DNA from 3 places in the Bowmanella denitrificans genome. Region 3 is predicted to be linked to each of the others. Evidence: predicted binding sites of a transcription regulator. Region 3 holds the regulator's gene; each other region holds the start of a gene.
The links. The regulator sigma-54, encoded in region 3, starts transcription at its own class of promoters, with help from an activator protein. The targets are predictions, from matches to a motif close to GTTGGCACGNNNNTNGNNT.
Positions count from the first base shown of each region.

Region 1: nirB (nitrite reductase large subunit NirB) is a predicted target of sigma-54. The motif match lies at 3,653-3,671, and genes of this name have one in related genera.
Region 2: ABD028_RS16375 (DUF3192 domain-containing protein) is a predicted target of sigma-54. The motif match lies at 2,565-2,583, and genes of this name have one in related genera.

Region 1 is NZ_BAAAEI010000014.1:69,569-77,218, forward strand. Features, by position in the region: gene ABD028_RS12870 (NarK family nitrate/nitrite MFS transporter) at 305-1,774, shown strand; gene ABD028_RS12875 (bifunctional protein-serine/threonine kinase/phosphatase) at 1,771-3,525, shown strand; gene nirB (nitrite reductase large subunit NirB) at 3,909-6,464, shown strand; gene nirD (nitrite reductase small subunit NirD) at 6,472-6,849, shown strand; gene ABD028_RS12890 (nitrate reductase) at 6,849-7,650, shown strand, end outside.
Region 2 is NZ_BAAAEI010000020.1:196,116-203,765, reverse strand. Features, by position in the region: gene ABD028_RS16395 (diguanylate cyclase domain-containing protein) at 1-352, opposite strand, end outside; gene queF (NADPH-dependent 7-cyano-7-deazaguanine reductase QueF) at 720-1,559, opposite strand; gene syd (SecY-interacting protein) at 1,618-2,169, shown strand; gene ABD028_RS16380 (hypothetical protein) at 2,166-2,462, opposite strand; gene ABD028_RS16375 (DUF3192 domain-containing protein) at 2,629-2,988, shown strand; gene ABD028_RS16370 (DUF2789 domain-containing protein) at 3,014-3,244, opposite strand; gene ABD028_RS16365 (GNAT family N-acetyltransferase) at 3,339-3,968, shown strand; gene ABD028_RS16360 (DUF3301 domain-containing protein) at 4,618-4,920, opposite strand; gene ABD028_RS16355 (DUF3549 family protein) at 4,917-5,933, opposite strand; gene truC (tRNA pseudouridine(65) synthase TruC) at 6,022-7,077, shown strand; gene ABD028_RS16340 (flavodoxin domain-containing protein) at 7,088-7,525, shown strand; gene dapD (2,3,4,5-tetrahydropyridine-2,6-dicarboxylate N-succinyltransferase) at 7,643-7,650, opposite strand, start outside.
Region 3 is NZ_BAAAEI010000008.1:76,450-84,099, reverse strand. Features, by position in the region: gene rluF (23S rRNA pseudouridine(2604) synthase RluF) at 1-617, shown strand, start outside; gene ABD028_RS09400 (HPr family phosphocarrier protein) at 686-958, opposite strand; gene rapZ (RNase adapter RapZ) at 955-1,803, opposite strand; gene ptsN (PTS IIA-like nitrogen regulatory protein PtsN) at 1,800-2,243, opposite strand; gene hpf (ribosome hibernation promoting factor) at 2,302-2,589, opposite strand; gene ABD028_RS09380 (RNA polymerase factor sigma-54) at 2,617-4,095, opposite strand; gene lptB (LPS export ABC transporter ATP-binding protein) at 4,175-4,900, opposite strand; gene lptA (lipopolysaccharide transport periplasmic protein LptA) at 4,905-5,423, opposite strand; gene lptC (LPS export ABC transporter periplasmic protein LptC) at 5,413-5,970, opposite strand; gene kdsC (3-deoxy-manno-octulosonate-8-phosphatase KdsC) at 5,967-6,521, opposite strand; gene ABD028_RS09355 (calcium/sodium antiporter) at 6,539-7,495, opposite strand.

The DNA of each region.
Region 1 (7,650 bases), on a different contig from region 3:
AAGTGGAACGGTACAACTCCGCCAATGGGAATTGCCGGACATGGCACTGGTATCGCGGCAAAGATGCTGCAACGGCAACAATAATAATCAGAGCCGCCAGGCCCAATAACAATAAGATACCGCCACCACCAATCAGGCCCAGGTCTGTTGGTTTAACAACTTAGTGAGTCGGTCGTTTGGCAATGACGCCTGCCACCGACAAGGCAACGAAGCCCGGAGCGCTGTGCATAGCACGGCCTCTGGGCTTTTTTTTGAACTCAATATAGCCGGGCAGCCTGGGTATGGCGGGATGCGGGAGTGAAAAATGACATCAGCAGACACATTTAACTTATTGTCGTTCAAGGGCAGGATGAAGATATTACATCTGTCCTGGATGGCTTTTTTTATTACCTTCTTAGTGTGGTTCAACCATGCGCCCTTGTTACAGGCCATCGCTGTCGACCTGGGGCTGGACAGTCAGCAGATTAAAACCTTGTTGATCCTGAATGTGGCGCTGACCATCCCAGCCAGAGTCGTGATAGGCATGCTGACCGACAGGTATGGGCCACGACGGGTATACTCTGTATTGCTGGCGGTCTGTTCGTTACCTTGTCTGGCCTTTGCCCTGGCAGACAATTTTATTCAGGCCGCCATTGCCAGATTTTTGCTGGGCTTTATTGGTGCCGGTTTTGTTATTGGCATTCGCATGGTCAGTGAATGGTTTCCCAGTCATGAGTTAGGCACAGCCGAAGGGGTGTATGGCGGTTGGGGTAACTTTGGGTCGGCCGCCGCTGCTTTCAGCTTGCCCGCGTTGGCCTTGCTGTTTGGCGGCGATGAGGGTTGGCGTTATGCCATCGGCCTGACCGGTCTGCTGAGTCTGGTTTTTGCCTTTGTGTATTATGCCAATGTCTCTGATACCCCCAAGGGGGCAACGTATTTTAAGTCACGCCAAAGTGGGGCCATGGAAGTGACCAGTCGGCAGGATTTTTTTCTGCTGCTGATTATGAAGCTACCTATGTATGGCGCATTGGCTCTTTTGGTCTGGAAACTCTCTGCCAGCGGTGTCGGCCTGCTGTCAGACAGTTTTTGCCTGCTGGCTTATCTGGGGCTGGTGGTATTGTATGGCATCGAAGTGCAGCAAGTCTGGCGGGTGAATAAGTCGGTGTTTTCAACCCCAGTGCCTGAATTGCACCGTTATTCCTTTAAACAGGTGGCAGTGTTGAACATCCTGTACTTTGCCACCTTCGGCTCGGAGCTGGCAGTAGTGTCCATGTTGCCGTTGTTTTTTGCCGAAACCTTTGCCTTGGCGCCGTTAGTGGCAGGTATGGTGGCATCGGCTTATGCCTTTATGAATTTGATGTCCCGACCTGCCGGCGGTTGGTTGTCAGATCGTTTTGGCCGAAAATCCGTCTTGCTGATCCTCACCGGCGGACTGGCGCTGGGTTACCTTATGATGAGCCAGGTCGATAGCAGTTGGCCGCTGCACTGGGCCATTCTGGCGGTTATGCTTTGCTCTTTCTTTGTGCAGTCTGGCGAAGGTGCGGTGTTTGCTGTTGTGCCGCTGATTAAGCGCCGCCTGACCGGCCAGATAGCCGGTATGACAGGTGCCTATGGTAATGTCGGCGCGGTTACCTACTTAACTGTGTTGTCGCTGGTAGATTATGCCAGTTTCTTTATGGTGATTGCGGCCACGGCAGTACTGGGTTTTATGGTGCTGCTGCTGATGGATGAACCTAAAGGACATATGGCCGAAGTTCGTGAAGATGGTTCGGTAGAGTTGATCACCCTGTCATGAGCAACGCATCTGCAGTGAGCCTGGCTAACCCCGAGAGCCAGGCTGATACAACTGGCAAGTTGGACTTGTGTTTTGGTGGTGCCAGCCTGGCCGGGCAGAAAGTCATCAACGACGATGCCTTTGCCGCCCATTTACCCAGTGGCTGGTTGTTGCAAATCAAAGGTGGGGTGGCCTGCATTGCCGACGGGGCCAGCCATACCGGGCAGGGCCAGCAAGCGGCACAGTTAAGTGTGCAGCATTTTATTCAGGACTATTTGAGCACGCCCGACAGCTGGCCGGTTAAAACCAGTGCTGCCCGTATTCTGACATCACTGAATAACTGGCTGTATCATCATGGTCGCCAGGCACCAGGTCAGATGGGCATGTTAACCACTTTCAGCGCCCTGATCTGCAAGTCCAATACCGCACATTTGCTGCATGTGGGAGACAGTCGTATTTACCGCTACCGGGGTGCGGAGCTTGAGCTGCTGACAATTGACCATCGGCTGAACCGGCCACCGATGCCGCTGTGCAGGGCGCTGGGCATGGACAACTATGTGGAAGTGGACTATCGCCAGACCGATCTTAAGCCAGGTGACGTATTTCTGCTATGCACCGATGGGGTGCATGATGTCTTGCCGGATGTGCGCCTTAAAGCGCTGCTTGGCAATCTGCAAAGTGATCTGGAAGCCGGGGCGCAGAGCATAGTGGACGCCGCGCTGACGGCGGGCAGTGCGGATAATATCAGTGCGCTGTTGCTGCGGATTAACAGCCTGCCACAGCAAGATGAGCAGGAAATATTGTCTGAACTCACCTCGAAGGTTATCCCGCCGGTGTTACAAAAGGGCATGACGCTGGATGGTTTTGTGGTGCGCCAGGTTTTGCATCATGGTATGCGCAGTCATGTTTATCTGGTCAGCCATAAAGACTGGCCTTACCCTTTGGTGCTTAAAGCGCCGGCGCTTAACCATGACGACGATGCCGTCTATCTGGATAGCTTTATCAAAGAACAATGGGTGGCGACAAGACTGCAGCACAAAGGCATTATGAAAATGTACTCCGCACCGCCCAGTCGTTTTCTTTACCATCTTTGCGAATATCTGCCGGGGCAGACACTACGCCAGTGGATGCAAGACCATCCCAGTCCAACTTTAGGGCAAATCAGACCAATATTAACGCAACTGATAGACGTGCTCAGAGTTTTGCAAAGACAGGGGATGGTGCACCGCGATTTACGCCCGGAGAATATCATCATCGGTGTGCAAGGCCAGTTAACCCTGCTGGACTTTGGCGCTGTGCAAGTGGCGGGCTGGCAGGAAGCCGGAGCCGCTGTACGAGCGGACGAGCCGCGGGGCGCGATGGAATACAGCGCACCCGAATGCTTATTGGGGCAGCAGGCGAGCATGTATAGCGATCAATTTTCGCTGGCGGTACTGCTTTATGAACTGTTTAGCGGCAAGCTGCCTTTTTCCGCCCCCGCACTGTCTCGTAGCAGCCAGGACAAAGTCACGTCGCGACGTTATCACAGCCTGACGGCACACCGGCCGGATCTGCCTGCCTGGCTGGATTTAGTCCTGCAAAAAGCCACCCGCTTTGAACCGCGCCAGCGTTATGCTGCTCTGTCAGAATTTGCACAGGACCTGACTCAGCCCAGTGGCCGACTATTGGCCAGACAATCCAGCTTGTCCCTGCTGGAGCGGCAACCAGTACGATTCTGGCAGGCGGTGTCGGTGTTATTGGCGCTATTGCTGGTTTGTCAGTGGCTGATGTAAGGCATTGTTCTGGAAAGACGTAGGGTGCTGCACCAGTGAAGTGCAGACTTGCACCCAAGTGGTTTGCGATGACCTTGTTCAGGCCTGCTAATTTCTTGTAATGCGTTGATAATTAAGGATTTAATAAGTTGGCATTATGTCTGCTTAATGGTTTTCAGCGCTAAGGCCCGGACGCTTGGCCGTCCACGGACAGTTAGATCCACCCGGCCTTTAAAGCCGGTGTATAACAGGTCGTCGCCGCGTTAATACAATTTGTCATACGACCCGCACAGACGATGAAGTCTGCTGCCGGGCCGGGCAACGAAGCCCACAGATACGCATCCCATCAGGGATGGACGGTCTGTGGGCTTTTTTATTTTGGGCCAAAACCCATGGAGTTGAGCATGAGCAACACAAAGAAAATACTGGTGGTGGGCAATGGTATGGTTGGTCACCATTTTGTTGAACAACTGGTTGGTGCCTGTCCTGGCGCAGAGATCACAGTGCTAAGCGGTGAACCCAGACTGGCGTATGACAGAGTGCATCTGTCGGAATTTTTTGCCGGTAAAAGCGCCGAGGATCTGATGCTGACCAGCGAATCCCACTATCAGCAACTGGGAGTTCACTTTTTCTGCAATGCCTGGGTGGAGAGAATTGACCGCCAGGCCAAGCAGGTTTGGCTGAAAGACGGGCGCCATCTGGTGTACGACAAGCTGGTTTTGGCCACCGGATCTTATCCTTTTGTGCCGCCCATTCCCGGCAATGATCAGCCCCATTGTTTGGTGTATCGCACTATCGAAGATCTTGAGGCCATTCAGGCGTCGGCAGCGCAAAGTCGCGTCGGCGTGGTGATCGGCGGCGGGTTATTGGGGCTGGAAGCCGCCAATGCCCTGAAGCAAGCCGGGCTGCAAGCCCATGTGGTGGAGTTTGCCCCCCAGCTAATGGCGGTGCAACTGGATGAAGGCGGCGGTAAACAACTGCGCAGCAAAATTGAAGCGTTGGGTGTCAAGGTACACACAGATAAGGCCACGCAGCAAATTGTGGCAGGTAAACACTGTCGCTATCAGTTGCAGTTTAAAGATGGCGAGGCACTGGAGGCCGATCTGATATTGTTTTCCGCCGGTATTCGCCCGCAGGATTCGCTGGCGCGCCAGGCAGAGCTACAAACAGGCGAACGCGGCGGCATTATTATCGATGACCAGTGCCGCACCTCAGATCCTGATATTTACGCCATTGGTGAATGCGCGCTGTGGCAGGGCAGGATTTTTGGTCTGGTGGCCCCCGGTTATCAGATGGCCCGTGTGGCTGCCAGCCATATCAGCGCTGGGGAGCTGTGTTTCCAGGGCGCAGATATGAGCACCAAACTCAAATTACTCGGGGTTGAGGTGGCCAGTATCGGCGATGCGCATGGGAAAACCCCTGGGGCCTTGTCTTACCAGTATCAGAACCAGCCGCTGGGCATTTACAAGAAACTGGTGGTAGATGCCAGCCAGCAAAGATTGCTGGGCGCGGTGCTGGTGGGTGACAGCTCCGATTACGATACCTTGCTGCAATATGCGCTCAACGGTATGGATCTACCGGAATTTCCGGAAAGTCTGATTCTACCCGCAGCTGGCAGCAAACCCGCATTGGGTGCCGATGCACTCCCCATCACGGCCACTATTTGTTCCTGCCACAATGTCAGCAAGGGCGATGTTCTCGGTGCCATGGATGCGGGCGCTTGTGAACTTGGCGCGATTAAAAGCTGCACTAAGGCCAGCACGGGTTGTGGTGGCTGCGCCGGATTACTGAAAACCCTGGTGGATGGCGAATTGGCCAAACGTGGCGTGGAAGTGAAAAAGGATATCTGCGAACACTTTGCCTATAGCCGCCAGGAACTGTTCCATCTGGTGCAGGTGGAAAACATCCGTACCTTTGAGGCGTTGCTGGAAAAGCACGGCCAAGGGCTTGGCTGCGATATCTGTAAGCCTGTGGCGGCGTCGATTCTGGCCTCCAACTGGAATGAGTTTGTGCTGGCCACCCCGCATGTGGGCCTGCAGGACACCAACGACACCTTTTTGGCCAATATGCAAAAAGACGGCACCTATTCTGTGGTACCCAGAGTGCCGGCCGGTGAGATTACCCCGGATAAGCTGATTGTGATTGGCCAGGTGGCGAAAAAGTATCGGCTCTACACCAAAATTACCGGCGGTCAGCGTATTGATTTGTTTGGCGCCAGAGTCGAACAACTGCCGGATATCTGGCGGGAACTGATCGCAGCTGGCTTTGAAACCGGCCATGCCTACGGCAAGTCGCTGCGCACGGTGAAATCCTGTGTCGGCAGTACCTGGTGTCGTTATGGGGTGCAGGACAGTGTTGGCACCGCCATTGATATAGAAAACCGTTATAAAGGGCTGCGCTCACCGCACAAAATCAAAATGGCGGTATCCGGTTGTACCAGGGAGTGTGCCGAGGCGCAGAGTAAAGATGTGGGGGTGATCGCCACCGAAAAAGGCTGGAATCTGTATGTGTGTGGCAATGGTGGCATGAAGCCCCGCCATGCCGACCTGTTCGCCCAGGACCTGGATACCGACACCCTGATCCGCTATATCGACCGCTTTTTAATGTTCTATGTGCGCACCGCAGATCGCCTGCAGCGTACCTCGGTATGGCTGGAAAGCCTGGAAGGCGGCCTGGATTACCTGCGAGAGGTGATTATTGACGATTCTTTGGGCCTGGCTGAAGCGCTTGAAGCACAAATGCAGCAAATCATTGGCAGCTACCAATGTGAATGGAAAACCGCTATCGGCTCTGAACAGAATCTCAAGCGCTTCCGCCAGTTTGTGAATGCTGATAAGCCCGACAGCAATATCCAGTTTGTTGAAGAGCGCGGCCAGTGGCGCCCCGCCAGCGAACAGGAAAAACTCGCTTTCGCCGCTATTGATGTCCGCCAGATAAGCAGTGAACCCCAAAATGTCTGAGGAGCGCATGATGCAGTGGATAACCCTTTGTAAACTCGACGACCTTATCGACAATTCAGGCGTATGTGCCTATTTACCCGATATTGAAGGGCAGGGCAGGCAACTGGCTTTGTTTAGCCTTAGGCATGGCGATAAGCAGCAGCTGTTTGCGGTGGGAAACTGGGATCCTATTGGTAAAGCCAATGTGATCAGTCGCGGTATTGTGGGCAGTATCGCCGGGGAGCCGGTGGTGGCCTCGCCATTATATAAACAGCATTTTTCGCTGCTCAGTGGCCAGTGTCTTGAAGACAACAATATCGCGCTACCGGTGTTTGCGGTCAGGCTCAGCGGTCAGGATGTGCAGATTGCTAATCCGTCTCAGCCTGTGACAAAAGGAGTGTGCTGATGCAAGCGGCCGCCCGCCTTTGTGCCACCACCTGTCCGTATTGCGGTGTCGGTTGCGGTGTGGATGCGCAGCTAAGTACCGATGCACAAGGGCAAAAATACTTGGATGGCGTGCATGGCACGCAGAACCACCCCGCCAATTATGGTCGGCTATGTATCAAGGGTAGCAAGCTACCGGAAACGAACGGCCTGCAGGGCAGACTCCTCAGCCCGACGATATATGGCCAGCCAACCAGTTGGCAGCAAGCTATCGACACCGCGGCGCAGGGTTTTACTCAAGCCATACAAAAATACGGGCCGGATTCGGTGGCCATTTATGTCTCGGGGCAACTGCTGACCGAGGACTATTACCTGGCCAATAAATTAATGAAGGGCTATATCGGCAGCGCCAATATTGATACCAATTCAAGGCTATGTATGTCCTCGGCGGTGGCAGGCTACAAACGTGCCTTTGGTGCCGATGCCATGCCATGTTGTTATGACGATCTGGAACAAACCGAGTTACTGGTGCTGGTTGGCTCCAATGCTGCCTGGACCCATCCGGTGCTGTATCAGCGCATGGAGCGGGCCAGGGCCATAAATCCGGCGTTGAAACTGGTGGTTATCGACCCCAGAAAAACCGCCACTGCCGAACAGGCGGACCTTTTTCTGCCGATTAAAGCCGGTACCGATGTGGCGCTGTTTAATGGTTTACTGGCGTATCTTGCCGAACATCAGGGGCTGGATCAGGCCTTTATCCGTCAGCATACCCAGGGCTTTGCAGCCACATTAGACTGCGCCCGTGACTGGACCGTGGCAAAAG
Region 2 (7,650 bases), on a different contig from region 3:
TCAGGGCCTGGGGCACATCTGGGGTTTCACGTAACTGTTGAATGGCATCTTCCAGCAGGGCCTGAAACTTGGCATTCTGCTGGCGGCTGTGGTCAGCATTGTCCATCAGCAACCCGGTCAGTTTGCCGATACTGACTTCCGCCAAAGTAAAGTTAACCTTGCCCCCCAAATGCCCGCGTAACACCTGAAGTTCCTTGTCAAGCAGGGGGTTTACCCCATCATAGAATTTGCTGAGTCTTAAAATAAATTGCGACAGCGTATCAATTTGATGCTTAAAGCTACGCAGCACTTTCTGCTGGTTCTGGGAAGACAGATCTAATCGCACAGTATTTGTTTGTGACTCATTATCCATGCCAATGGGTCCTTACTTTCGGCTCCGTGTCAGACCAATGGATTGGGCTGTCAGCTCATCGCGTTGCGAGGTACGATCGTCAGTATAATGGTTATTTATCTGGGTATAAGCAATTTTTTTAAGAATATCGGGGAGTTGGGCGTATATACAGGAGCGCTCAGGCAGAAAAAACAAAGGGATGGCAAGCCATCCCTTTGTTTCAGTCGTCGTTCAATGGACGTTTGACCAGATAGTAGGGTAACCGGTCATTTTTATTATTGTTAAGAGGCATGTGTGTTCTAGTCCTGTTATCAACAACTGCGGACATTTTACACAGTTAGCTTTAAAGTGAAAGTGGTTTTGTAATTATTCTTGTAGGCTTTCAGTTTTACTGGCGAATCAGTCGCAAATTGGCATAGGGAGATTCAAAATTACTTCTGAAAGGATTGATGTCCAAACCACCGCGACGGGTGTAGCGTGCATAAACAGTCAGATTCTGAGGCTGACACTGCTGCAGGATGTCGCAAAATATCCGCTCGACACACTGTTCGTGAAACTCGTTATGTTGCCGGAAAGATATCAGGTAGCGTAACAGACTCTCCGGTTGGATTTCGTTTCCGCTGTAGCGAATTAAAACACTAGCCCAGTCTGGTTGGCTGGTGATCAGGCAATTGGATTTGAGCAAGTGACTGATATGACTTCGCTCTACCAACTTATCGGTACAGACCAGCAATTGAGGATTGGGTTGATATTCACTTACCTCAATATCCAGATCATCCAATAAATCAGCCTGATAATGCTGGATTTGGTAATCCTTGGTGGCGTCGAGGTCATGTAAACTGACCTTAACCTTTTCTCCGGCACAATGGGATAAGTCCCTGCTAAGTGTGGCTTGTAGTTCATCCCGGCCGCCAATCTTCCACTGATTGAAGCTGTTCAAATATAGCTTGAAAGACTTGGATTCAATTAAGTTTGGGCTACTGGCTGGGATCTCAACCTGCATCAGGGCTACACAGGGTTTACCCTTAAGATTCAGCCAGGATAGCTCATAACCGTTCCAGATATCCACACCGTGGAAGGGTTGAGTATCCACACATTTCAACGCTTGCCGATTCATACTGCGAGGTACGGCCTGCAACAGATCCGGTGTGTATTGGTCAATGTATTCTGAGACTTTACCCAGGCTGAGATGGGCCAAGGTATCGGTGGCTTTCTGCTCTGTCATCATCATTCTATGCAGGTTAAACTGACACTATTCTAACGTTTTTCGTGTTCAATCAATAGATATGCAAGTTGCCAGTAGTCTACAAACCTTTGTTCAGCGTTATGTTCAATATTATCAGCAATCTGGGCGGCCCTTGCTGACTGACTGGGATGCGAACTGGCTTTCTCCTTGCCAGATTGGCGAGACTGATGCCGCTGGACAGATTATATGGCAGCCTGTGGCCAGAGTCGGGCTCGCTGACTTTGTTGATACCGAACGGGCGTTGGAGCTTGAGTTTCACCCGGATATCAAGGCGTTTTATAGCGCATATTGGAGTGAGAATCTGACGGCCCATACTTCCAGGGGGGACTTACAATTGCTGTTGCCCTGGAATGAGGATGACTTTATTCGCTTGCAGCAAAATTTGATTGGTCACGTGCTGATGAAAAAGCGCTTAAAGCAGCCTGTCACCCTGTTCTTTGCGGTGACGGATGATGATGATTTTATTCTCAGCCTGGACAACCACAGCGGTCAGGTGGTGCTGGAACGCGTGGGTTTACCTGCCTCAGAGGTGCTGGCGGATAATCTCAGCTGTTTTCTTGACGGTCTGGCACCAGGCCCAGGCGAGGTTTAGGATTTGCCCAACTGCTGATGAATCTGAGCAACCAGAGCGATAAGTTCTGACATCTGCTTTTCCAGTCTATCTACCCGTTGTGACAAAGACGGAACCTGTTGCTCGGTTTCTGCCACGGGTTTGGCCTTGGCCGCTAATGCCTCGGGTGCCTGTTTCCACTTTTGTAATACCGACAGAATGTCGGCCAGCGGCAGTGGCTTTTGTGCTCTGGACTTTATCAGAGCCACTGAGGGGGCTTTCCCTGCCGCCGATAATTCCTTGCATAACGACAAAATATAGTCCGCATTGTTCATAGTATTGGTCAATTTGGCTATCTAGTGGTGAATAGAGTCATTCTAACACTACCTAAGCATGGCACTGATATTAAAAAGTGTTTTAATATCAGTGTTATACAACTTGGTTCGTCTCTTGCTTACACCCATTCACATCAACCAACTGTCCAACAAGACGAGGAAAATAATGAATAAATGGATAGCTGCGATTACGTTAAGTTTGGCTGTAGGCAGTTTATCTGGCTGTATAATTTCGGTTAAACCTGATCAGTATCATCAGGCAGATTGGGAGAAACGTGAAAGCCAGAATCGCCAAGAGATTGCCAGGCTAAGCCCAGGGTTAAGTCTGGAAGAAATTACTCACCGCCTGGGGGTACCCGATTTTAGCGAGTATCACGATCAAAATGGCCAAAAGGTCCAAGTCTTGTTTTATCGTACCCATCGAAATCATGGTGATGGTGTAACAAGCAAGGATGAATGCACACCTCTGGTGTTCAAAGATAACCACTTAAGTGGCTGGGGCGACGAGGCCTATCGGACATATTAGTCTGAACCTAATGCTTACTCATTGATCAGCGCAGCCTGTTGTTGAGCTGATCAATGACTTCAGCCCACTCCGCATCATCAGTCAAGGCATGCTGAATAAAACTGCTTTGAGACGAGTTCCAGAAGGGTGCCTGCTCCAGCTTGACCCGGCTGTCTAAGCCTTTATGACGGTCTATAAAGCGGTTTATCGCTCCTTCGTCACTGGCGAGCCCCAACTGGTTAAATAGATCGTTAATGCTTGGACTGTTGATGTTCATACCTTCCTCCACGAAGATAACAAAATGTTAACAAATTCCCCGTGCTGGGTTATTGTCTTATCTACAACTATAGACAACTTCTGTTGGAAACGGCATGAACCTGGCGTTGGCAAAAGATAAAGTAAAAGCGGTATTCCTGGCGGCTGAAGATCTCAAGATCGCTGCTTCGATTTTATACCAGGCTTACCATGATGATCCGCTGTTTATGAATATATTTCAGGCCGATAAAGAGGGCTACGAAGAGCGACTACGCGCTGCTATCCGTGAAGAACTGCATACTTTTTGGATCGCCAAACAGCCTATGGTCGGGTTATTTGAAGGCGAACGACTGTTGGCAGTGGCCTGCCTTATTCAGCCCAACGCCAGCCTGGGACCCAATCGTTTCTGGCATTGGCGTTTAAAAATGTTGTTGACCGCTGGATTCCTGGGCACCCGACAAATGGTTGAGAAGGAGCAAAAGGTCAGAGAGCAGGTGCCGGCAGGACGTTACCATATGCTGTCGTTTATTGGTGTGCATCCGGATCATCAGCATCGTGGCTTGGGGCATGTATTGATGGGGGCCATTGATACCTTGATGGATGAAGATAGATCCAGTGAAGGGGTTGCAGTATTTGTCACTTTGCCCAAATGTCTTGGCTTTTTTGAGGACGGTGACTACGGGTTAGTGAAAGAATTACAGGTTGGCCGTATCGCTGGCCACTTGATGTTTCGGCGAAAAAAATAGCACTTTGCTTAGCGTTTGCGCAGCTTTATTTGGACTGAGCATTTGGCCGTTGTCAGACGTGTAAGACAAAGGCCGCTTTCTTTGTAAGACATTTCTCACAAAACTGTAGGATAAACCGCTTTTGTTTATGCCGACAAACTCCTACGACTTTTCTTAATCTATTGAAATGTAAAGTTTATTGGTCTTTTCTTCTTGTCTGTCATAGTGCATTTATGTTGTCAGCCTGAATTGGGGGTATGGCAAATAATCCCCTGTGCTTTATCTTTATCCCTGTCACAAGGAAACACGATGGGTCAGGGAAGAGTTTTGGATACCTTCAGGATGAAGGGCAGGGATGAAGCCTAAGGAGAAGGCAAAAGGAACAGCTTCAGGGGGAAGCTAAAGGAATAACTTCAGGATGAAGTAAATGGACAACCCTGGGAGAGGGGAATCGCGCCACAATGGAGGCAGCGTACAGGGATAAGGGAGCGGGATCCACTCAGGACGAGTGTCTTACTCAGGGAGAGTAAGGGCAAACGGATTGGATTCCAGATGGAACCGGAACAAGGATGATAGTGGCAAAGGTATGCCGTAAAGGGAGTTAGTATTTGGTAGGGGCGTGGTCTGATGACCACGCCTTTATTCTTTTTGGCGCCTTGGTTTGGCGGGGTCAAACCCGGTAAGGCGGCAACTGGGTATCTGTTACTTGCATTCCACGCATAATTAAACTGCCCTGATAGGTATCCTCGCCGTTACCGGAAAATTCAAAATCAAATTCACAGTACCAATCCAGTTTGCCGTGAAAAGGACGAATTCTGGTCTTTCTTCTGGACAGAGAAATAAGCTGTAAGCCTTGCTTATTGCAATAGTCCTGCAGATAGCCATAGGCTTTTTCACTCATAGCCCTGACTCGCCAGAATTGCCAGGCCAGCGCCAGAATCACCATCATTAATAGCAGGTCAGCCAGATTCATTGCTGTTGCTCGCTAAATAGTCGTCCGATGGCCTGGGTAAGGGCGGGACTTTTGTCTGTGCTGCGCAGCATGGCCAGCATAGCTGTTCTGAGCTGCGGCAATCTGACCAGATCTGCAAACACTGGTGCAAACAAATCCGGCGTATGTTCAGCCACAAGATTTATATAGGGTGAAAGCAAGTCATGGGGTAGCAGCCTGTGCCAGTGACGCCCGGAAATCGTTATCAGCAAATCGCTGTCAATTTGCTCACCTTGCAGCAGCTTGCTGAGTGTATCAGCCACTAATCCATCAGCCTGACTTTGGCTGAGAGCCCGTAATCCAGCTATTTGCCAGGCTGGCTGTGTCGGGTGTGCCGCCATCTGTGCCAGTATAAACTCACTCAGACCGACATCCAGTTGGTGATTTTCCAAGGAATTCAATAAGGTTAGCTGCACCTGTTGATGTAATGCAGTAAATTGACTGATAAACAATTGGCGTGTCTTAGGGTCGTCCAGACTAGCGGCTAAATCAGCCAGTCCTTGCAAGGCCAGGGATTGCCACTCCTGATCCGCAGGGGCACGAATATAAGCCTGAACATTAGCCAGGTGTTCTGATTCGGGTAATTTCATCGCCTTACGCACTAAAGCGTTAAAATCTGCCATTTGTTGTTGGCCCGGAACAAAGCCATAAGGATGTTCCGGCAGGGTGTCTGGCGAGGCGTTGTCCATCTGTTTGCCCAACGCTTCTAATACAATGCCCAGGAAATGATTGCGGGCGGCACTGACCAACATTCCTTGCTCGTCCAGTGGCAGTTTTAAAAACCAGATGTACTGCTGATGACTAAGCTGCTTATTCCAGAACAACACAGCCAGCCAAGCATAGCCAAGTCGGGGATAAGGATGGGCCTTGCGGTTATTTTCTATATCCAGAAAGGTTTGCGGATCCAGCTTACGGATCGCGCGGCCTAAATCATATACCCGGTACTGACAGCCGGATTGCAGCAGGAATTCACTCAGTGTACTGATACTGGTCATGTTACTCTTGGACTTTTCGCCCCTCCGATTGGAGGTGCACCATATTGCCTTAATTTGAAGCAGGCAAGTATAACCCGATAGATATAGCATGTCAGACTTTGTAAAACGTAAGCTAAGCCACAAGCTCCTCACTAAACTCACCAATGCAATGCAGCATGCGGGTCTATGGCACAAACAAACCCCAGCGGCTGGAGCGTTGTTAAGTCAGGCACCATTTTGTGTGGATACCCTGCAGTTTGAACAATGGTTACAGTTTGTTTTTCTGCCGCGCATGAATAGCATTATCACTCAAGATTTACCTTTGCCTGGCACTATGGCGCTGCTCCCCATGGCCGAGCAAAGCTGGGGTGACAGAGTTGATCTCTCTGCTGTGCTGACGGTGTTGTCGCAGATAGATGACTTATATGCACCCATGCCGACCTTACCCGTATTGTATCAGGATGACTACCTGGTGGCGGTGCACAAGCCGGCCGGGTTGCTGGTGCATCGCAGTGTGATTGACAAGTACGAGACACGTTTTGCCATGCAGGCCGTGCGCGATCAAATTGGTCAGCCAGTGTATACCGTGCACCGCCTGGATAAGCCTACTTCTGGGGTATTGTTATTCGCTCTTAGCCAGGAAGCTGCCAGGCGGCTGACGGAGCAGTTTACTCAAGGGGCAATAAACAAAACCTACCGGGCCATTGTCAGAGGCTTTACCCCGGATGCCGGGCGCATCGATTATGCTCTTAAGGAAAAGCTGGATAAAATTGCCGATAAACAGGCAAAAACAGATAAACCAGCGCAGTCCGCGGTCACTGATTATAAAACCTTACAGCGATTTGAATTACCCTTTGCGGTCAGACCTTATCAAACTGCCCGTTATTCCCTTTTGGAGTTGTATCCGCAAACGGGTCGTAAGCACCAGATACGCAGACATATGGCACATATCCGCCATCCCATTGTCGGCGATGTGAATCACGGCGATGGCAAACACAATGCGTTGCTACGCCGTGAATTTAGTTTTAACGGACTGGGGCTGTGTGCCTGGAGTATGTCGCTGATACACCCTTTTACTCAACAGGCGCTGACAATCACACTTGAGCAGGAACCCAGATTCGATGCACTATTGACCCGTTGGCACGATTACCAAATTAAGGAGTAATAATAGGCTTATGGCTGAAATCAGTATTTTTTACGGCAGTGTTTATGGCAATGCCCAGCAATTGGCCGAAGATGCCAAACAACAATTAGCCGCTGGCGGACATCAGGCTAAGGTGATTGATGAACCTGTTATGGCAGATTTCCAACAGGCCGAGCAACTGTTATTTATCAGCTCCACCACCGGGCAGGGCGACATTCCGCCTAATCTTGAAGGTTTTATTCTGGATCTGGAATCCCGCTTTCCGCTACTCAATGGTAAAGGCTTTGCCGTTGTGGGCTTAGGGGACAGTAGTTACGGAGAAACCTATTGTGGGGCCGGGCGAAAAATATTTGCCTTGCTGGAAGAATTACGCGGTGAGCCATTGGCGCCGCTTTTCAAAGTGGATGCATGTGAAACCCTGGATCCGCAGGACGAAGTACTGCCCTGGTTAAAACAGGTATTTGGCTAAGCCAGATTATGGCTGTGACGCGGCAAGAAAAGTCCTGAGCGCTCATCACCTGATAGTCTTTGCGTCATACAAGTAGTACCGTTGATTGAGGGCGGGGTGTCCCGCCCTCAGCGCAGATTACTCAG
Region 3 (7,650 bases):
AGCTTGGTACTAAGGTGATGCCCGGCGATCAGGTCAGTGTGGATGGCAAGCCGGTTGGTGCCAGTGCCGAAGACAAATCTGATCGTGTCTATATTGCCTATAACAAGCCGGTTGGCATTATCTGTACCACAGAGCGCGATGTGCAGGGCAATATTGTTGATGCCATCGGCCATCGCCAGCGTATTTTTCCTATCGGGCGGCTGGATAAAGATTCAGAGGGACTGATCTTTCTGACCACAGACGGGGATATCGTTAACAAGATCCTGCGCGCCGGTAATGAGCATGAAAAAGAATATCTGGTGACTGTCAATCAGCCGGTGAGTGAACGTTTTGTGCGTCAGATGAGCCAGGGGGTACCTATTCTGGGCACCATAACCAAACCTTGTCAGGTAAAAGCAACCGGGCGCTTTTCTTTTCGGATTATTCTGACACAAGGACTGAACAGACAAATTCGCCGCATGTGTGAGTTTCTTGGTTATCAGGTGGTGCGTCTCAAACGTGAGCGTATTATGCAGGTGCAACTGGGCAATCTTAAGCCTGGCCAGTGGCGAAATTTAACTGAAGCAGAGATGGGGCAAATTAATCAGGCGGTGCGCTACTCCAGTAAGACCGTCTAGATAGGCTAATGACAAACTGCGAAGGTGATTTGCTTAGTACAGTATTAAATACCAGAGGTTACTGAAATTTACTCTGCCTCATTAAATTTCTGTTGAATTAATTGTTCCACTGCCAGCAGTGCGGCTTTGGCATCCTGCCCTTCGCTGATCACCAGTACTTCCTTGCCCATGCTGCTTTCCAGCATCATCAAACCTAATACACTGGTGGCTGAAGCTGACTTGTCGCCCTGTACCAGCGTTACCTGGGCATCGAATTGATTGGCCAGTTTCGCTAATTGGGTGGCTGCTCTGGCATGTAATCCCAATTTGTTCTGGATTAACAGGACCTTTTCCAGTCTCATTTTCGTGACAACTCCCTGTGCCTTATTTGTACATCCGGATGTACCGCCTTGAATGTGCGCGCCAGGCTTTCTGCCACGTAAACGGAGCGATGCTGACCACCAGTACAACCAATGGCTATGGTGACATAGCTGCGGTTATTGCGCTCCAGATGAGGTAACCAGGTTGATATCAGGTTCTGTATTTGCCAGATAAACTTGGTAACAATGGCCTGGGAGCCTAAAAATGCTTCCACTTGCGGATCCAGACCGGTCAGGCTCTTCAGCTCAGGCTCCCAGTGCGGGTTAGGCAAAAATCGCGCATCGAATACGTAGTCGGCATCCTTGGGAATGCCATGTTTAAAACCAAATGATTCGAAAACCAATACCAGGCGTGAGCTCTTTTTTCCCAGGATGCGTTCACGCACCAGTTCGGCCAACTGATGCACCGATAACTCACCGGTGTCGATGTATAAGTCGGCCCGCTCGATAATCGGGGCAAGCAATAAGGCTTCTGACTGAATAGCGTCGGTCAGCGACTTACTGTGTTTGGATAACGGGTGCAGACGACGGGTTTCGCTGAAACGTTTGATTAGCACGTCGTCACTGGCATCCAGATAAAGTATGGTCAGTTCCCAGTTAGAGGGCAGGTAGTCAAGAATTTCTACCAACTCTTCAGGGTCTTTGGGTAGGTTACGCACATCAATGCTGACGGCAACCTGATCATACTCATCGACAACCGTGTGGGTCAGAGTCGGTAGCAAATTAACCGGAATATTGTCCACACAGTAATAACCCAGATCTTCCAATGCCCTTAAGACAATAGACTTACCCGAGCCGGAGCGCCCGCTGATAATAATGAGTTTCACACTATGGCCTCAAATAGTTCCTGATCTGATTGGGCATGACGTAGCTTTTTCACCGTTTCCTTGTCATTCAGTTTGGCTGCTATAGTGGCCAGGGTTTGCAGATGTCCCTGTGCCTGATCTTCTGGTACAAGAATAGCGAAGAAGATGTCCACAGGCTGATTATCAATGGCTTCAAACGCGACGGCTGGCTGGCTGGTTAACAATATTGCCGTGACTTTCTCCAGTCCGGCCAAACGGCCATGGGGAATGGCAATGCCACAACCAATGCCGGTACTACCCATTTTTTCACGGTTCAGCAGACTGGTGAGGATCGCATCCTGACCAATTTCTGGCAGATGCCTGGCCGCGATATCACTGATAGATTCCAGAATGCGTTTTTTACTGGTCCCCTGAATGGCACAGGAAGTGCAATCAAGGGAGAGGATGTCTTTGATTTCCATGCTGAGTTTTGTGTTGTGGCCATAAACAGGCGGGGCCTGTTTATGGCTTTGTTTGAGCCTAATGGCGTTTTATTTTTTCCTTATGCTTGAGCACCTGGCGATCAAGCTTATCTATAAGGCTGTCAATGGCGGCATACATATCGGTATGCTCGGAGGTGGCAAAAACCTCGGCACCATTGAGGTGCAGAGTGGCTTCCGCCTTCTGATTAAGTTTCTCCACATTCAGGATAACATGGACATTGTTAATATGATCGAAATGTCGCTCCAACTTGGTAAATTTGCTGTCAACATAGGCGCGAAGAGAATCGGTGATTTCAACGTGATGACCAGTAAGGTTGATTTGCATAATGCCTCTTCCTTTTGTTGGTAAGTCTTAAAGCAGACTCTTGCGTTGGTTGGATGGGGGAATCGATAAGGATTCCCGGTATTTGGCGATTGTCCGCCGGGCAACCATAATGCCTTGCTCGGCCAACAACTGCGCAATCTTGCTGTCACTCAGCGGTTTGGCGGGTTTTTCTGCCGCCACCAGTTTTTTAATCAGAGCGCGGATAGCAGTAGACGAGCACTCGCCACCACTTTCCGTTGCCACATGGCTGGAGAAGAAGTATTTCAGCTCAAAAATGCCACGTGGTGTATGCATATACTTCTGGGTCGTAACCCGGGAAATAGTGGATTCATGCATATCCACCATTTCTGCGACATCATTCAGCACCATTGGTTTCATGGCCTCAGGGCCATATTCAAAAAATCCCTGTTGCTGCTGTACTATGCAATTAGCCACTTTAAGTAGCGTTTCATTCCGGCTTTCCAGACTCTTGATAAACCATTTGGCTTCCTGCATATGAGAGCGGATAAACTGGCTGTCGCTGGAATTTCTGGCATTGCGGCTCATGGCCGCATACTGCTGATTGATACTCAACTTGGGCAGGCTATCAGGGTTTAGTTCTACCACCCAGCGGCCATTTTTCTTAGTCACTGACACGTCTGGAATAACGTACTCTGGTTCACTGGTGACGATGGCGCTGCCTGGCCTGGGATTCAGGGTTTGCAGTAACCGCAGTGCTTCACGCAGTTCGTCTTCTTTCAAACGTGCCTTGCGCATCAGGGTACGGTAGTCTTTGCTGGCCAGCAGTTCGCTATGCTCCAGAATCAACGCCTTGGCTTCTTCCAGCCAGGGGGTTTCAGCGCCAAACTGACGAAGTTGCACCAATAGGCATTCTTGCACTGAACGCGAGCCTACCCCCACAGGATCAAACATCTGGATACGTTTTAACACGCATTCCACCTCATCCAGTTCCACTTCTTCGTCTTCGATATCCAGACTCTGCAGAATGTCTTCGGTGCTGACCGTAAGATAACCTGACTCATCAATGCTATCGATAATAGCGATAGCAATAGCGGTGTCAGTTTCACTGAAAGGGGTCAGACGCATTTGCCACAGCAAGTGATCCTGAATGCTGTCGGATGTTTCACCCTGGTAAATATTGTCCTCATCTGAGCTGGCGGCTGAGGAGGAGGGGCCTGAAGAAGCGCTGTAATACTCATCCCAGGTAGTATCTACCGGTAAGTCGTCTGGTAATTCCTGTTTTTCCAGCGCTTCGCCGGTTTCCATGCGGTCGTTGTCTTCGCTATTGGCAGAAGCACTGTCGTTGCTGACATTGTTGAGGTCCTGATCGTCGCCGGTGGAAAAATCCTGGCCGTCATCCGCTTCCAACAAAGGGTTGGATTCCAGGGCTTCCTGGATTTCCTGTTGCAGATCCAGGGTCGACAGTTGCAACAGACGAATGGCCTGTTGCAGTTGCGGCGTCATGGTGAGCTGCTGGCTGAATTTTAGCTGTAATGCGGGCTTCATCTACTTCTTATTATCTTCCAATGGCCTTCAGGGTATTGATATGGTCGTTCATGGCAAGTTCAATGCCTGTTTGGCTTAACTATAGCTTGAATTGCTCACCCAGGTATACATCTCTGACCTGCTTGTCGTTAAGTACCTGTTCGGCTGAGCCTTCCGCAATTAATTCACCATGACTGACAATATAAGCTTTTTCACATACATCCAGGGTTTCACGGACATTATGGTCGGTAATCAGAACGCCGATGCCTCTGTCTTTCAGATGATGGATAATCTTTTTTATATCGCTGACCGAAATGGGATCGACACCGGCAAAGGGCTCATCCAGCAATATAAATCTGGGGTTGGCTGACAAGGCCCGGGCGATTTCCACCCGGCGTCTTTCTCCTCCGGACAGACTCATGCCGGTGCTATGACGGATATGGTTGATGTTAAATTCATCCAACAATGCATCCGCCTCCTGCTCCCGTTGCTCCTGGTTGAGATCCTTGCGGGTTTCCAGAATCGCCATCAGATTTTGATAAACGCTTAGTTTCCGGAAGATGGATGACTCCTGGGGCAGATAGCCAATGCCCAGTCTGGCCCGCACATGCATTGGTTGGTGGCTGAGTTCCTGGTCATCAATAAATATCTGGCCTTTGTCCATGGGAACCAGGCCAACAATCATATAGAAGGAAGTGGTTTTTCCTGCGCCATTGGGGCCGAGCAAACCCACAATCTGTCCGGTACTGACTTGCAGGCTCACGTCACGCACCACCTGGCGATTTTTGTAGCTTTTCGCCAGATGCGAGGCCTTAAGTGTTGGCATGAATTTACTTCTCCTGGACCGGTTTCTTCTTGGGCTCTGGCTGGAAAATTGTTTCTACCCGGCCATCACCGTCGTCCGAGCCTTGTGCGACTAACTGTTCCTTCTCCATATTGAACTCAATGTTATCACCGCTAACACTGCTGCTGTTTTGATGTAGCTCAGCATTTCCCTTTAAGGTCAGAGTTCGTTTATCCACCTGATATTCGATATGATTGGCCAACGCCCGAATACGACTGCCGTCGGCCATGGTTTGTTGGTACTCGGCCGGTTCGCCTTTGGCAATAAAAATTTCCCGTCCTTTACCTTGTTCGGCATTCACTTCCACTTCATCGGCATCAATACTCAGGGTGCCTTGGGTGATTTTCACATTTTCGCGAAAAATGGACACTTTATTGATACCGTCACCGGACTGGTATTTGGAGGCCACCTTAATAGGTTCGTTAAAATCCTTATTGATTGCTGCAGCGGAAGCACTCAGAAGAACGGCCGCCGTCAGCACATGCAGTTTAATTTTATTTACCATAGATGGTCTCTACGTGATCCAGTAGTTCAAATTGTTTGGTGTTCAAATCTGCGCTAAAACCATTGCCTCTGATGACATAATTGACACCGCTGATGGTAACAGGCTGGTCAGAATGCATGGTTTTGCTGTTCAGGTCTATCTCGATAAAGCTGGTGCTGATGGTTTGCAGCAATCCTTCGTTGCTAAGACTGCGTATCTCTACATTGGTTTCCAACTGAATGCGGTTGTCTTCGTATAGTGTGCCCTCGTCGGCGGTAATTTCCCAAGGGGGCTCGTTCGTGTCAACAAAGATACTGTATTGAGGTTGCTGGAACAGGGTAAAACCCAGCATGTCGTAATGCTCCATTACCTTAGCGTGGATACTATGAGTCAGAACACCATCGTCATTATACAAACTGGTTTGCATATTGCGGGCCAGGTAATTTGGCTGCCAGACTTCTTCACCTTGCTTGCTGGTTTGTGGCTGTTCACTGTCCAGCCACCAGTTGTAGTTGGTAGCCAGTATCAGCACAAACAGCAGCAGAATACTTAAGGTCAGGCGATTCATAGGCTAATGCCGTGTATTTGGGTTAGTTGATGATTGGCTTGCAATATCATATCGCAAACCTCTCTGACGGCACCAAATCCACCTTGGCAACGGGTAATAAAATCGGCCTGTTGTATCACCACTGGATGACCATCGGGTACCGAAATCTTGATACCTGCTTGTCTGAACATGCCCAGATCGGGCATATCATCACCCATGGCAGCTATCTGCTCTGTATTGAGTTTCATCTGCCCAGCTATGTCCTGCAAGGCCTGTTGTTTATCTTCCTGCCCCTGGATGATATAGCGCAGGCCTAGTGCGCGCATCCTGTCTTCCACTATTTGAGATTTGCGTCCAGTGATGACAGCCACTTCTACCCCTATTTTCATCAGCGCTTTGACGCCGTAACCGTCGCGGGTGTGAAAGGCTTTTAATTCTGCACCATCATTTCCCAGATAGATTCGGCCGTCGGAAAAAATACCGTCCACGTCACAGGCTAACAAGCGGATATTGGCAAAGCGCTTAAAGATAGAAGTGTCTAACGTGCCGTAGGGGGTCTGGGTATGGCTCATGTGGCCTCTAATTCCGGTTAATGTTGAAACAAACTGGCCTGGTAAGCCAGGTAGCAAGCCAATAACAGTCCGCCTTGCCAACGCTGTATCTGCCGCCGTCCGCGAATAGCGATGCAAAAAAATACCAACAGCATGGTCAAAGCCAGCATGGCTGGCAAATCCCGTTGTACCGCCAGGGAATCTATGGCTCCCGGAGCCAACAGCCCCGGCATGGACAGTACTGCCAAAATATTAAAAATATTGGAGCCTAATATATTGCCCAAAGCCAGATCGTCTTCACCTTTCATGACGCCTGCTATGCTGGCGGCCAGCTCAGGTAAACTAGTACCGATTGCGATGACGGTCAGGCCAATCACCAAGTCACTAATGCCAAAATGCCGGGCAATATCAGCTGCCGAAGCCACCATCACATGGGCGCTGAGTGGTAATAAAAGCAAACCAGCCAATATCCACAACACGGCTTTAGCGGAAGCCATTTTGGATATTTCCCCGGCTATTTCCTGATTAAGAGGATCCTGTTTGTCGCTGCGTAGTGATAGCCAGGCAAGCAGGCCAATCACCAGGAAAAATAATAATAACAACAGCAACCCTTCACGGTAGCCCAGACGGCCGTCCCACAATAAATAGGTGGCCAGTAAAGACACCGCCAGTACTATGGGTAATTCCCGCCACAACGTGCCAGAGGATACCAGCAGCGGCCTGAACAGGGCCGTGATGCCTAACACCAGGCCGATATTTGCAATATTTGAGCCGATGGCGTTACCAACTGCGGTATTGCTGTTGCCCGCTAGTGAGGCACTTGCACTGACCATAATCTCCGGCGCAGATGACCCCATGGCTACAATAGTCAGACCAATGAGCATGGGGGGCAGTCCAAAATTTCCCGCCAGCGCAGAAGCACCGCGGATGAATCCATCGGCACTCCAACTTAATACTGCCAGACCGGCCAGGAAAATCAGGGATTCTGTAATCACTAGCTGCTGAAAGATGTCCATATCGTTGACCTTGTGGCGATTGTCGCAAAATCCAAGCCTTTTGCCTATCAGTGCGCATCATGGATTTGCGAAAGTAAACTGTACCGTTTACAATTCGACAGATCCAGGCCAGATAGGGGTTAACCAGGCCTGGT